4 regions of the Paeniglutamicibacter selenitireducens genome follow, and region 4 is predicted to be linked to each of the others. Evidence: riboswitches for the same ligand, from Rfam matches in the RefSeq annotation. Region 4 holds a riboswitch; each other region holds the start of a gene.
What was found. A riboswitch is a leader RNA that binds a small molecule or an ion and turns the genes downstream of it on or off. The one in region 4 is predicted to bind S-adenosylmethionine.
Positions count from the first base shown of each region.

Region 1 (3,551 bases), on a different contig from region 4:
CTCGCCGATCTTCAATTCCTTCACACAGAGCGCCTTCGCCCAGAACGTCGGGCTTGTCGCCATTACGGGCGTCAAGAGCAGGTTTGTTGTCACTGCGGGCGGCGGCATACTCGTTATTCTGGGACTCCTGCCGATCCTCGGCCGCTTCGTGGCCGCCATACCCACGCCGGTCCTTGGCGGGGCCGGAATCGTGCTGTTCGGAACCGTCGCGGCCTCGGGCATCCGAACCCTGTCCACGGTGAAGTACGAAGGGAACATGAACCTGGTCGTCGTGGCGACGGCCTTGGGCTTCGGGATGTTCCCGATCGTCGCACCAAGCATCTACAACCAATTCCCCGGCTGGTTCGTCACGATCTTCCACTCGGGAATCAGTTCCTCGGCCATCATGGCGATCTTGCTGAACTTGTTGTTCAACCACCTCAAGATCCGGGGCAACAGGCCGACATCCGTCATGGCCGAAGCCAGCAACCGGAGAATCTCCTCGGTGCTGCTCAACGACCTTCACGATGGCGACTATGTCTCCGACGGAAAGCTCTACGACGCCAAGGCCAGGGAAATACCCTGCACCGATTAGCCTCGATTTTCACTGCATGCCGTCAGGCCGCTGATTCCCTGATTTCCAAGGAATCAGCGGCCTGAGCGGTGCTGCGGTCACCCCAACGTCCTACGGCACCAGCATGACCTTGATAGAGCGGCGCTCGTCCATGGCCGCGTAGGCCTCCGGCGCCTGTTCCAGGCCCATCACCGTGTCGAAGACCAGGCCGGGATTGATGTCCCCTGCGAGCACGGCCTCCAGCAGCTCGGGCAGGTAGGCGCGGGTGCTGGCCGCGCCACCCGCCAGCGAAATGTTCTTCGAGAAAAGCTCGTAGAGGGGCAACGGATCTTCCCCGTGCGGCACCCCGACGAAGCCGATGGCGCCGCCGGGCCTGGTGCAGGCCAGCGCCTGTCCCAGGGACTCGGCGGTGCCGACGCATTCGAGCACAGAGTCGGCCAGCACTCCCCCGAGCAGCTCGCGCACCTTGTCGGCGGCTTCCGTGCCGCGCTCGGCGACCACGTCGGTCGCCCCGAAAGTGAGGGCCAGCTCGGTCCTGTCGGCATGCCTGGACATGGCGATGATCCGGGTGGCCCCCAGACGTTTGGCGGCGAGCACGCCGCTCAAACCCACGGCGCCGTCGCCGACCACCACAACGCTGCGCTCCGGCGCCACCTTGGCACCGAGCGCGGCGTGGTGTCCGGTGCCCATGACGTCGGAGAGCGCGAGCAGCGATTTGGACAAGGCCTCGTCCGGCTCCGAGACGCCGGGCACCGGAACCAGGGTTCCATCGGCATTCGGAACGCGCACCGCCTCACCTTGGCCGCCATCGACAGGCAGCCCGTGCTCGTCCTTCCCGCCCCTGACGGCCCGGTGCTCGCAGGCCACGTGGACTCCGTTGCGGCATGGCGGGCATTCCCCGCAGCTGTTGGCCCACGGGGCAACCACGAAGTCCCCGGCCTTCAGGGTGGAGACCTCGTCCCCGACGGCCGTGACGACGCCAATGAATTCGTGGCCGATGCGCCGCGGCTTCGGGATCTGGTTGACGCCGCGGTACGGCCACAGGTCCGACCCGCACACGCAGGCCGCTGTCACCCTGACCAGCGCGTCGGTGCCGGCAAGCAGGACCGGGTCCGGGCAGTCTTCGACGCGGATGTCCCGCGGTCCGTGGATCAGTGTTGCGCGCATGGTGTGCCTTCCGGAAGCTGGTGACGGATATCCGCCTCCCAGCCTATGCCTCCCGGCGCAAAGTCCGCACGGCCGCGCGATGACGCTTTATTGCGCTCAACCGACCGGCGCTGGCGAGGTGTCGGTTGCCCGACGTATGGTGGATACAGCTTCACGAGTTCTGGTTGCTTTCATGGCAAAGCTCCGACTGACCAGGCACCAACCCCATTGTTGTACGGCGGGTGGTTCGGATGACGAAGCGGCCTTCGCACGCATACCCGCGGCAGGGCAAGGACAACCAGCTTCAAGGAACGTGACACCCATGTCCCACCACACGTACACAGCCCCCGCGGCCACCGCCAATCCCCTGCCGCGCTTTGCCGGGGACTGGATCTCCGCCTGGCTTGATTTCGACCCAGGCACCGGGCTCCTGCAGCTGGGTGCCGGCCCCAACGAATGGCTGCTGGAGGCGCTCTCCCCGGACAAGCTCGCGGCGGCGCTGGACGGGCGCGGGCCTGCCGAGGTGCAGTTCAACCCGGAGCTGCGGGTGCTGCTGCTGCCCGGGGGCTACGAGGCCGCCGGCACCTCGTTCTTCCGCCTGCGCGGCTGAGCCACCGGAGCGAACCTGTTTCCGCCGCATAAACGAAACGGCGGTTGGCCACCCGTTTTCACGGGCGGCCAACCGCCGAATGCGGAATGCTCAGCTTAGAGGGCGGCGAAAACTTCGCGCAGCAGCTTCGCGGTTTCCGACGGGGTCTTGCCGACCTTCACGCCGGCAGCCTCGAGTGCTTCCTTCTTTGCCTGTGCGGTACCGGCCGAACCGGAGACGATGGCGCCAGCGTGGCCCATGGTCTTGCCTTCGGGGGCGGTGAAGCCTGCCACGTAGCCGACAACCGGCTTGGTGACGTTGGCCTTGATGAAGTCGGCTGCACGCTCTTCGGCGTCGCCGCCGATTTCGCCGATCATGACGATGGCCTTGGTCTCCGGATCCGCCTCGAACGCAGCCAGGGCGTCGATGTGGGTGGTGCCGATGACCGGGTCGCCGCCGATGCCGATGGCGGTGGAGAAGCCCAGGTCGCGCAGTTCGTACATCATCTGGTAGGTCAGGGTACCGGACTTGGAGACCAAGCCGATCGGGCCCTTGCCGGTGATGTTGGCCGGGGTGATGCCGACCAGTGCTTCACCGGGGGTGATGATGCCGGGGCAGTTCGGGCCGATGATGCGGGTGATCTGGTTGCCGTCGGCGTCGACCTTGGACTGGGCAAGTGCCCAGAACTCGGCCGAGTCCTGCACCGGCACGCCCTCGGTGATGACCACGACCAGGCCGATGCCTGCCTCGATGGCCTCTACGACGGCATCCTTGGTGAAGGCCGGCGGAACGAAGACGATCGACACGTCGGCGCCGGTTTCGGCCATGGCTTCGGCAACTGCGCCGTAGACCTTGATGTCCTTGTCGCCGTGGACGACGGTGGTGCCGGCCTTGCGGGCGTTGACGCCGCCGACGACGTTGGTTCCGGCCTTCAGCATCAGGGCGGTGTGCTTGGTACCCTCGCCACCGGTGATGCCCTGAACGATGACCTTGGAGTCCTTGTTAAGGTAAATGCTCATGTTCGCGTATCCCTACTTACTTCGCTGCGTTGGCGAGTTCGGCGGCCTTGTCGGCGCCCTCGTCCATGGTTGCTGCCAGGGTGACCAGCGGGTGGTTGGCTTCGGCCAGGATGCGGCGGCCTTCCTCCACGTTGTTGCCGTCAAGACGCACAACGAGCGGCTTGTTGGCTGCGGAACCGAGCTCGGCCAGTGCGCCGACGATGCCCTTGGCAACGGCGTCACATGCGGTGATGCCACCGAAGAC
Region 1 is NZ_JBPULF010000011.1:100,113-103,663, reverse strand. It holds gene ACSYDW_RS16815 (nucleobase:cation symporter-2 family protein) at 1-574, shown strand, start outside; gene ACSYDW_RS16810 (zinc-dependent alcohol dehydrogenase family protein) at 665-1,720, opposite strand; SAM riboswitch class IV at 1,870-2,000, shown strand; gene ACSYDW_RS16805 (hypothetical protein) at 2,022-2,309, shown strand; gene sucD (succinate--CoA ligase subunit alpha) at 2,405-3,307, opposite strand; gene sucC (ADP-forming succinate--CoA ligase subunit beta) at 3,324-3,551, opposite strand, start outside.
Region 1: another riboswitch for S-adenosylmethionine. It lies ahead of ACSYDW_RS16805 (hypothetical protein); the one in region 4 lies ahead of ACSYDW_RS00095 (ABC transporter substrate-binding protein).

Region 2 (3,551 bases), on a different contig from region 4:
GTGGTGGCGATCTTGGACCATTCCTCGTCCTTAATGGTGCCCTTGCGAAGGTTCTGCAGCGCGATGCTCGCCTCGGCGGACAGGAGTCGCATTGCGATTTCGTTTCGCCCCATTTCCAGGGAGAAGAAGACTGCGGTCATGTTGTTCTTGATGGCAGCTGACCTGGCAAAATCCAGTGCGAACGTACTTTTGCCCACAGCCGGGCGGGCCGCGATGACGATCATCTGGCCGCCGTGCAGCCCCTGGGTCAACTCGTCGAGCTCGTAGAATCCCGTCGGCACGCCGATCATGCCCTCTCCGCGGGAGCCTGCCGATTCGATTTCATCGACGGTTCCCTCGATGATGTCGCGCAGGGGCACGTAGTCCTCTGCGGTGCGGCGTTCGGCAACTTTGTAGACCTCGGCTTGGGCCTCGTTGACGATCGCGTCCACCTCGCCGTCCTGCGAGTAGCCAAGCTGCACGATCTTGGTTCCTGCATCAACCAGGCGGCGCAACACTGCGCGCTCGCGAACGATCTCGGCGTAGAAGCCGGCGTTGGCGGCGGTCGGAACGGACTGGATCAGCGTGTGCAGGTAGGCGGGGCCCCCGATGCGCGTGATTTCCCCGCGCTTGGTCAGGAGGTCGGAAACGGTCACTGCGTCGGCGGGTTCCCCGCGGCCATAGAGGTCGATGATCGCTTCGTAGATGGCTTCGTGCGCCGGCCGGTAGAAGTCGAGTCCGCGCAGGACCTCCACGCAGTCCGCGATGGCGTCCTTGGAAAGCATCATGCCGCCGAGCACGCTTTGTTCGGCCACGAGGTCCTGCGGCGGCGTGCGGCCGTAGGCTGAATCGGCTGATTCAGGATTGGTTTCGATGTTCGCTAGCGACACGGGTCTTCCCTTCAAGCTTCGCGGGTTCCCAGGTTTCCGCGTCAATACCTACTTCAGTGTCGCAGGGTCGGCCGACCTTTTGGTACGTCCAATCTCACGTGTGTGAAGAGACACCGCGAGCCTGTGGAAATAGGTGGGGAACACTGTCACCTTAGACCCCAATTGCCTCAAACCCAACACGGTTATCCACAGGGGTTGTGCATAACCTGTGAACCTTTCGGCGTGTTGTGTGCACAGTCTGGGGAGAACTCTGTGGATTACCACTGTAGATTTGCAATAAGTGGCATCTGACTAGGCCTTATTTGATAAGCGGGCTGTGGACAGAAAATAGTTATCCACAGATTGGCAGAGTGAAAACCCTGGTTATTCACACAAGAACCCCGAGATTCCGGGGTTAATCCCCGCGGCTTTCTCCCGTTACCCACAAACTATCCACAGCTATCCACATGGGTCACGGAAATCTGGGGATGACTGAGGTTGATGCGCCTCGGAACCGCTGCAATACTGGCTCGCATGGCCGTCAACAAAACCGCACCCACTCCGGTTGATCCGCACGAGTTCATCGCCTCCGTCGAACATCCTGTCCGGCGCTCCGATGCACAAGCTCTGCTGGAAATGATGGAAGAAGTATCCGGGCAGCCCGCGACCATGTGGGGGCCAACCATCGTCGGGTTCGGCTCCTACCACTACAAGTACGATTCGGGACGAGAGGGCGACGCCGCGGCAATCGGCTTCTCGCCACGCTCCACGAACCTGGCCCTCTACGGCCTGACCATCGCCCCCGAGTCCGAGGACCTCCTGGCCGCGCTGGGAAAGCACAAGCGAGGCGCCTCCTGCCTGTACGTCAACAAGCTCGGCGACGTCGACCTCGCGGTACTCGCGGAACTTGCGCGGCGTGGCTACCGCCACATGGTGGACACCGTCCACGACCCGTCCTGAGGCCGACAGCGAATCCTGCCGCCGCATGCGGCACGAGCCCGCCGGGCCACGGCCTAACCAGTTTGGTCGGACAAGGGCCCGGCAGGCTCGTGCACTGCGCGGGGAACGTCTCAGGAGACGAGCTGCCCGGTTTCCAGGCGGCGGAATGCGGATCCGTGGAAGACCAGCGGGGACTCCGACGCGTCGCTCGTCTGGTGGCCGTGGACCCGCAGCAGCACGACGTGGTGGTCGCCAGCGGGAATCTCCTGCTCCACCGAGCAATCCAGCCACAGGCTGGCATCGTGGAGCAGCAGCGCGCCCTCGTCGGTCGAATCAAGGCGAAGCCCCGCAAAGCGGTCGCCGGTCTTGGACGCGATCTGACGGCACACGCCCTCGTTCTTCTCGCTGAGCACCGACACCCCGATACGGGCGCTGGAGCGGATCACCGGCCAGGTGCGCGAGGTGTTCTGCACGGCGAACATCACCAGGGGTGGATCCATCGAGACGCCCACGGTGAACGAAGAAGCGACGATGCCCTGCGGCTCTCCGTCGATGATGGCGCACAAAGCCGCAACGCCCGAGGGATGCTGGGCGAATACGTTGCGCAAGGTGTTGGGGGTGAGGTCTGTGGCAAGCGTCATGGATCGGTCCTTCGGCGTCGTGCGCACCTCGGATCACGCATGCGCCCGATGCGCAGCAGCCTGTTCCTGGGTGTGCGGTACTTGCCCCCGGGGTCCCGCGGGCCGAATCGTCACCTGGAGCACCCCACTACCGTGAGAGGGTTGCCGGTCAACAAGCCAGGGCTTTTCCGTTGACACTCTTGATTCATGACTAACGTTAGGAGAAAGGTTTAGCTCCAGTCAAAGATTGTTTCGACACATTGGTTAACGGAGGGTAAGAATCGAAGAATCTGCGACAATATCTCGCTTTCCGTGCCCGGGTATCGATAGTCTGCCGCAAAAGTTCCCGCTTGGGCGTCCACTCCCCCGGAACCGCAGCGACCTGGCCCGTTAAAGCACTGGGGACCCCACCCGAAGGTGGGGTCCCCAGTGCCCACAGCCCCGAAGAGCGGTGGATCCGCAGCGAATTACTTCTTTGCGGCTACGACTACCAGCGAGATGGTCGCGGACACATCGGTGTGCAGGCGCACGGTCGCCGAGTAGTTACCCGTCGACTTGATGTGGTCGTTGATCTCGATGTTGCGCTTGTCGATCGCGCCAACGCCGGCGGCTGCAACAGCCTTGGCGATGTCGTCGGTCTTGACGGTGCCGAAGAGGCGACCGGTAGCGCCAGCCTTGACGGACAGCTTGACCGGCTTGGCGGAGATAGCGGCGGCGAGAGCCTGTGCTTCTTCCAGGGACGCAACGGCGCGAGCGGCACGTGCAGCCTTGATCGACTCCACCTGCTTTTCACCGCCCGGGGTCCAGGTGATGGCGAACGAACGCGGGAGAAGGTAGTTACGTGCGTAACCGTTCTTCACCTCAACGATGTCGCCTGCGGCACCGAGGCCGGTAACTTCGTGGGTCAGAATGAGCTTTGCCATGTTTGTATACCTTCCTTAGCCGCGGCCAGCGCCGGAGTAAGGCAGCAAGGCTACTTCACGCGCGTTCTTGATGGCCTGTGCGATCTTGCGCTGTTCCTGAACGGAAACGCCGGTAACGCGACGGGCACGGATCTTTCCGCGATCCGAAATGAACTTGCGCAGCAATGCTACGTCCTTGTAGTCGATGACGGTGATGTCAGCGGCCTTCAAGGGGTTGGACT
Region 2 is NZ_JBPULF010000009.1:163,805-167,355, reverse strand. It holds gene dnaB (replicative DNA helicase) at 1-869, opposite strand, end outside; gene ACSYDW_RS15480 (DUF1801 domain-containing protein) at 1,383-1,808, shown strand; gene ACSYDW_RS15475 (flavin reductase family protein) at 1,919-2,428, opposite strand; SAM riboswitch class IV at 2,501-2,613, opposite strand; gene rplI (50S ribosomal protein L9) at 2,875-3,330, opposite strand; gene rpsR (30S ribosomal protein S18) at 3,346-3,551, opposite strand, start outside.
Region 2: another riboswitch for S-adenosylmethionine. It lies ahead of ACSYDW_RS15475 (flavin reductase family protein); the one in region 4 lies ahead of ACSYDW_RS00095 (ABC transporter substrate-binding protein).

Region 3 (3,551 bases), on a different contig from region 4:
GGGACAGGGCGATGCCCGCCCAGACAATGAACCCGCACAGGCCCGAGACGTTCAGCAGCCAGGCGTACGCGGCACCCTGGCCGACGATGGCGCTGAGGAAGCCGAAGAGGCCGACGGCCGCGGTGGCCAGCAGTGCGTTGATCGGCACGCCGCGCGAGTTGGTGCGGCCGAAGAGCTTCGGTGCCTTGCCGTCGTGCGCCATGGCGTAGAGCATGCGGGTGGAGGCGTAGAGGCCGGAGTTGCCTGCGGAGAGGATGGCCGTGAGGATCACTGCGTTCATCAGGGCCGCGGCGAAGGCGATGCCGGCACGCTCGAACACCAGGGTGAACGGCGAGGCGGCGATGTCCGCTTCGCCGGAGGAGAGCAGGCTCGGGTCGGTGAACGGGATGAGGCAACCGATCACGAAGATGGCACCGATGTAGAAGATCATGATGCGCCAGAAGACCGAGCGGATGGCCTTGGGGACTTCCTTGCGCGGGTTCTTGGCCTCACCGGCGGCAACGCCGACCAGCTCGGTTCCCTGGAAGGAGAACCCGGCGATCATGAAGACGGAAATGATCGAGACCCAACCGCCGTGGAAGACGTCCTCGCGGTTCTGCCAGTTGCTCAGGCCCGGGGAGGTGTCACCGAGGATGCCGACGATCATCAGCACGCCGGCGATCAGGAAGACCACGACTGCCGCGACCTTGATCATCGAGAGCCAGAATTCGCTTTCGCCGAAGGCCTTGGCCGAGAGGGCGTTCACGCCGGTGAGCAGCACCAGGAACGAGCCGGCCCAGATCCAGCCGGGAACCCCCGGGAACCAGAAGTCCATGATGATGCCGGCGGCCACGAGCTCGGCGGCCACGGTGATGGCCCAGTTGAACCAGTAGTTCCAGCCGATCGCGAACCCGAAGGACGGGGAGACGAACCGCGTGGCGTAGGTCTGGAAGGAGCCCGCCACCGGGATCTTCGCGGACATCTCGCCGAGGGACTGCATCAGCAGGAAGACCATCAGGCCGACCAGCGCGTAGGCGACAAGGGCGCCGCCGGGGCCGGCCTGTGCGATGGTGCCGCCGGATGCGACGAACAGGCCGGTGCCGATGGCACCGCCGATGGCGATCATCTGGAGGTGGCGGCTGCTTAGCCCGCGCTTGAGTTCGTTGTCGTTCTTGCCGGCGCCCGCGCCGGGATCGACGGTGCCACGCTGCACCGGCGATTCATTTTCAAGTGTCACGGAAGTTCTGCTCATGGGTGTCATGCAACACCACCGAGGGGCATCGAAGCGACTTTGCTCACAAGGCCGTCGTGTGCTGCTGTCGCAACCCGGCGGGTGTCTGCTTTCTCACATGGCGCGCATCCCTGTATTTGTGCGGTTTTTTGGGAGGGAAACCGGGCCGGTGAAATATACAGAGCGTCGCCCGTGGTGGCCAATCCGAAGGCTCGAGCCACAGATGATCGAATGGATAACCTGGCCCTTGTTCGCCCCGAGGCACAGTATTGCTGATGCATTGCTAGCTTTCCGGCAGTGGTCTATCTGGATCACGACCATGCCGAAGTCGGTGATCTGGGCCCCCGGGGCCCGGAATTCTCGCTCGTTGATACCGTCCGGATGCCCGGATCCAACGACGCGACACTAACTATTATGACGGGCGTTCGTCACAAAAAGTGAATCGGGGCACCCTGTGGGGGCGCCTGAGGGATGCCCCGGCCGCGGCGGCCGGGAAGCACTGTGGTATAGGGACAAGCCGCCCGGATGCCGCACGAACAACGAAAAAGGGGGCCACCCGCAGTGTCGGCGGATGGCCCCCGGGGTGCCTGCCGGGCCCTAGCCGGCGACGACCAGCTCGACGGAGATCGGCGTGGGGTTCGCGACGATGTCGAAGACCGGGCAGTGCGCGTCGACCGCGGCCTGCAGCTCCTCGTAGCGTTCGCGGGTTTCGGGACCCGAGACCTTCACCGTGAGCCGGACAGCGCCGAAGCCGGGGCGCACGGATTCGTCGATGCCGAAGAGCCCGCGCACATCGAGGTCCGCCGCGGCGTCGATCTCCAGCGAATCGATCTTGAGCCCCAGCTGGTGGGCGTAGAGGCGGTAGACGACCACCTGGCAGGCGATCAGCGCGCCGAGCGCGTACTCGACGGGGCTCGCAGCCGCGTCGTCCCCGGCCAGGCCGACGGGCTCGTCGACCAGGAAGCGGTGCTTGCCCGCCGTCACCTCGGTGGCCACCGAGCCGACGGCCGTGCCATTCGCCGTGAACGTCAGCGACGCGTTGGCGGTGTTTGCGGCGATGCGCCCACCCCACGCGTTTCCGGCGGCATTGAGCTTCTCGGCGCGCAGGAGGTCCGGGGTGGTTTCGAGCAGGGTCTCTGACATGGGGGATCGATCCTTCCGTGGTGGCGCGTGCCAATCACGTCGCCATACTTACGCCGGTCCGGTTGGACGGCGTCGAATCTTCACCTGGAGCACCCCGCTATGACGAAGGGGGTTGCCGTCCAACCGACCAGGGTCGTGAATGGTTGGAACTCGTGATTCTGGTGTCGAGTCTTCCCGATGCCCCGCCGCGGGGCAAGCGCCCGCTTCACGGGGCGTCATGCACCGCAGGCATGCCGGTTAACGGGAAACGGCGGCCAACCAGTGAAGCACTGGGTGAACCGCCGGATCGATGCAGCAGGGGGTTACGAGAAGCTCGCGGCGCCTGCAGCGGTGGTGGTTGCGACGACCATGAGGATGATGAACCCGACGATGGAGAGCAGGGACAGGATCGTGCCGATCCAGCCCGTCACCTTGCCAACGGTGGCCGCCACGTTGAGCTGTTCGGCCTGCTTGGCCTTCGAGATCGCGATCGGGCCGAGGATGATGCCGACGACGAAGAGCGAGAGGATGCCCAGGATCATCGAGGTCTGGGCGAGCTGGGAGCCGCGCAGCTGCTCCGGGCTGTTCTGGGTGTAGGCGGGTGCACCCTGGTACGGGTTTGCACCGTTGTACTGCGGGGTGTTGTCTGCTGGCTGGGTCATATTTCCTCCATGCGAAAGAATCTGGCACAAGTGATTGGTTTCCGGGAACGGTGTCCCCGGCTCTCGAGCGTACCGGGGTTTGACCACGAACTGGGGAAAACCGCGGGTGTGTACCCTAACGAAAAGGTCACATGTTCACCGTGCGGGCCCCTCGCTGCGGCCGCCCGGCGGCCGGGCCGGCCTAGAAGGCGGCGATGAAAATGAAGGGGATCAGCAGCAGGAGCGGGATCACGGAGAGGATCCACAGGATGGTCCCGACCCAGCCCGTTACCCTGCCGACGGTGGCGTCGGCGTTGAGCTGTTCCGCCTCGTTGGCCTTGTTGATGGCGATGATGCCCAGGACGATGCCGACCAGGGGGACGAAAATGGAGAGGATGCCCAGGATCATCGAGGTCTGGGCGAGCTGCTGGCCGCGCATCGGGTCGGGGTACTGGGTCATGGGTCCTCCTGTGCTGGGACCGGGGTGTCCGGCAGGTGTGGATCAGGCGTTGGCGTCGTTGGAATTCAGGCGGGCGAGCAGGTCGGCGAAGCGCTCGATTTCCTCGGGGTCCCAGGTG
Region 3 is NZ_JBPULF010000002.1:269,948-273,498, reverse strand. It holds gene ACSYDW_RS04715 (amino acid permease) at 1-1,231, opposite strand, end outside; gene ACSYDW_RS04710 (OsmC family protein) at 1,808-2,353, opposite strand; SAM riboswitch class IV at 2,393-2,511, opposite strand; gene ACSYDW_RS04705 (hypothetical protein) at 2,656-2,994, opposite strand; gene ACSYDW_RS04700 (DUF4190 domain-containing protein) at 3,176-3,433, opposite strand; gene ACSYDW_RS04695 (MarR family winged helix-turn-helix transcriptional regulator) at 3,476-3,551, opposite strand, start outside.
Region 3: another riboswitch for S-adenosylmethionine. It lies ahead of ACSYDW_RS04710 (OsmC family protein); the one in region 4 lies ahead of ACSYDW_RS00095 (ABC transporter substrate-binding protein).

Region 4 (3,551 bases):
GTGATGCCGCTGATGGCCATCGCCGGGGCCGCTGCGTTCTTCAGGGCGTGCCGGAAGAAGATCCACGACCGCGAGGCCCCCTTGGCCCGCAACACGTCGACGAACGGCTGCGCGTAGACGTTGTCCGTGCTCTTGAGCAGCACCTGGGCGATCGGCGCGGACACGTGGACCGCCAGGACCAGCACCGGAACGGCCAGGGAGGCGAACGACCCGTCCGGGAACAGTGACATCACGCCCAGCCGGATCGAGAGCAGCTGCAACAGGACCAACCCGAGCCAGAAGACCGGCACCGCCGCGAACAACGGGGGAAGGTTGACCAGCAGCCGCCTGGACCACGCCCGGCGGGCCAGCGTGGCGGAGGCGACCAGGAGAACGGCAAGGGCCGCCGCAGCCACGAAGGCGCTGGAGGCCAGCGCCAGGGTCGACCCGGCCACGGCCCCGATCCGCTCGGCCACCGGCTGGCCCGAGGCCAGCGAATAGCCGAAGTCGCCGCGGAACAGGCCGGCCAGCTGGCTCAGGTACTGCACGGCCAGCGGCTGGTCGTACCCGTACTGCGCCTTCATGGCGGCAATGGTTTCCGGCGTGGCCGCAGAGTCCGCGGACAGGAAGATCGTCACCGGGTCGTTGGGCAGCAGCTGCACGGCCAGGAAGACCAGCGTGTAGGCGAGCCAGATGACCAACAGTGCCTGTCCCAGTCGGCGGGCGATATATGCGGCCATGGTGCGCTACTTCCCGGACTTCCAGGCGCCCTGGAAGATCGGTGCGGTCCCGGAGGTGAATTCGACGTGCGCCGCGGAGTTGCCGCCGTAGACCTGCACCTCGTCCCAGAGCACCAGCGACAGCGCCTTCTCGGTGACCAGCTGGCGCTGTTCCTCGGCGATGAGTTCCAGGTGTTCCTTCTCGCTGGTTGCCGCGCGTTCCTTGGCGAAGAGCTCGTTGAGTTCCGGGTCGGCGTTGAGCGTCTGGGTGTTGTTTGCCGGGCCGAAGACCGGTCCCAGTCCCCCGTAGGCGAACTGGCGGGTGCCGAAGAACTCGATGTTCGGGTCGATCATCGCGGTGGCCAGGAAGGTGTTGTCGGCGGCGCGGTTGACGAGCTTGACGCCGAGTTCGCGCCACTGCTGCTCAATCAGCTCGAATGCCGGCTTGATGACGACGGAGTTGTTGGAGCTGGTGATGGTGACCTCGAGCTTCTGCCCGTCCTTCTCGCGGATGCCGTCGGCACCGGCCTTCCATCCGGCTTCCTCCAAGAGCGTCTTGGACTTTTCCGGGTTGTAGGCCAGGTCGGCCGAGAGGTCGATGAAGCCCGGGGCGGCGTGGTTCAACACCGAATCGGCGATCACGTAGCTGTCGGAAAGGACAGTGTCCTTGATGCTTTGGCGGTCGATGCCAACCTGCAGCGCCTGGCGCACCTTGGGGTCGGCGAGCTTGCCGCTGGCGATGCGGACCGCCGCCATGTTGGTGGTCAGGTCGACACCCTGGGCGGGCAGCACCAGGTCGCCGCTTGCCTGCAGGGCCTGCTCGTCAACGGGCTGCAGGCCGCGCACGAGGTCGACCTGGCCGGTCTGCACGGCGCCGGCACGGTGGGCGACCTCCGGCAGGTACTTCACGACGAGCTTGTCCAGGTAGGCGGCGCCCTGGTTGGCCGCGGTCTCCGGGGCCCACTTGTAGTCGGCGCGCTTGGCGAAGGTGACTTCCTCGTCGGTCTTCTCGGATTCGAAGACGAACGGGCCGGATCCGACGATCGAGGCGATCGCGGACTGCCCGGCGTTGTCGAGCTTGAGGGTGGCCGTGGACACCAGGCCGGAGGTCACGGACGAGGTGGCGCGCAGGAAGTTCGCGTCGGGGGCCTTCAGCGTGACCTTCACCTGGTTCTTTCCAATGACCTCTGCGGACTTGTAGGCGGAGAAGTCGACGTTTGGAGCAATCTGCGCACCCTTGATGCCCAGCCCCAGGGCGTCGAGGTTCACCTTCACGGCCTCGGCGTCGAGGGCGCTTCCGTCCGAGAACGTCACGCCGTCGCGGATGGTGAAGGTGAACTCGGTCTGCTTGTCGTTGGCCTTGAAGTCGGAGGCGATCCAGCCGACGATCTTGCCCGTCTTCGCATCGAAGTAGGTCAGCCGGTCCAGCACGCTGTTCAGGATGTTGGACTTCTCGTAGAAGCGGGCTGCCTGCGTCTGCCAGTTGTTGATCGGGGTGACTTCGGCGTAGACGAAGGTTCCACCCTGGACGGGGCCGGCTGCCGCGGTGTCCTGGGACGTTGCGGCACCGGGAGCCGGGGTTCCCGAACCGCAGGCGCTCAGGGCCAGGGTTGCGGCGCCCAGGACGGTGAACAGCTTCGTGGCCAGGGCGGCCGAGCGGCGCAGGCGGGCCGGCGGGGTGGTGTTTCGCATCGTGTTGTCCTCTCGGTAGACCCGAGGAATGCCGGGACACGGCGCAGTGCACACCGGGCCGTGGTTAAACGGGGAGTGTGTGGACCGCGCAGAGTTTGGCTATCTCCATCGGTCCTGGCGGTAGCACCGGCCCCCGTGTGGAGGTGGTTGCTGCGGCGTCAACGAGCCAGGTCTCTCAGCCGCTCTGGATGGTGTGCCCGTCGCGGAATATGTCGCGTTCGGACAATTCAAGTCTGCTGCAGGATCTTCGATGAAACCAAGGCGCAAGGCCCCGCCGTGAAACAAATGGACGCAATGGGCCGCCTTTGGGCACGCATTCACGACACAATCCGTCACAAGTCCGATTGTGTCGACCGCTCTCGCGGGCGGCTTGCGTCATGGCTGCGTCATGGGGAAAATGCGCGCCCCGGCAGTCCGGCGGGCGTAGTCCGTGGCATGATCGCTTCATGGTAGCCACAGGTTCTCAACGCACCAGGCACCGCCGGTTCCGGCTGCTGTCCATGGCAGCCGGCGGCGCCGCCGGAGTCCTGCTCACGGGGCTCCTGGGCCAGTGGGCCTATGCGCCGGCCGTGGGCTGGACCGCGGCAGCGCTCGTGTACAACCTCTCCGTGTGGCTGTACATCGCGCCGATGGATGCCGCGAGGACAGCGCACCACGCGCAGGCCGAGGACCCCGGTCACCGCACCTCGGACCTGCTGATCCTGTTGGCGGCGCTGGGTTCGCTGGCAGCGGTGGTGCTGGTCATGGCCGGCGGCAGGGACGCCGCCGACAGCGCCAAGTTCCTGCTCGCATTGCTCGCCATGGCCTGCACCGCAATGTCCTGGCTGCTGGTGCACACGCTCTTCACGCTGCGCTACGCGGAGATCTACTACGAGGGGGACCCGGGAGGGATCTCGTTCAACCAGGAACAGCCGCCGCAGTACACGGACATCGCCTACATGGCCTTCAGCGTCGGGATGACCTACCAGGTGGCGGACACCAACATCACCAGCCGCCGGATGCGCTCGGCGGTGTTGCGGCACAGCCTGCTGTCCTTCGTATTCGGTACCGGGATCCTGGCAACAACCATCAACTTGGTGGTCACGCTGGTGGCCTGAACCGGGTCCGGGCGGGGAGCCCAGGCGCGCCGCCCGGACCCGGTTTGCCGTGCGCCGCTACCTG
Region 4 is NZ_JBPULF010000001.1:18,832-22,382, reverse strand. It holds gene ACSYDW_RS00100 (ABC transporter permease) at 1-719, opposite strand, end outside; gene ACSYDW_RS00095 (ABC transporter substrate-binding protein) at 726-2,390, opposite strand; SAM riboswitch class I at 2,493-2,585, opposite strand; gene ACSYDW_RS00090 (DUF1345 domain-containing protein) at 2,837-3,487, shown strand; gene ACSYDW_RS00085 (LLM class flavin-dependent oxidoreductase) at 3,545-3,551, opposite strand, start outside.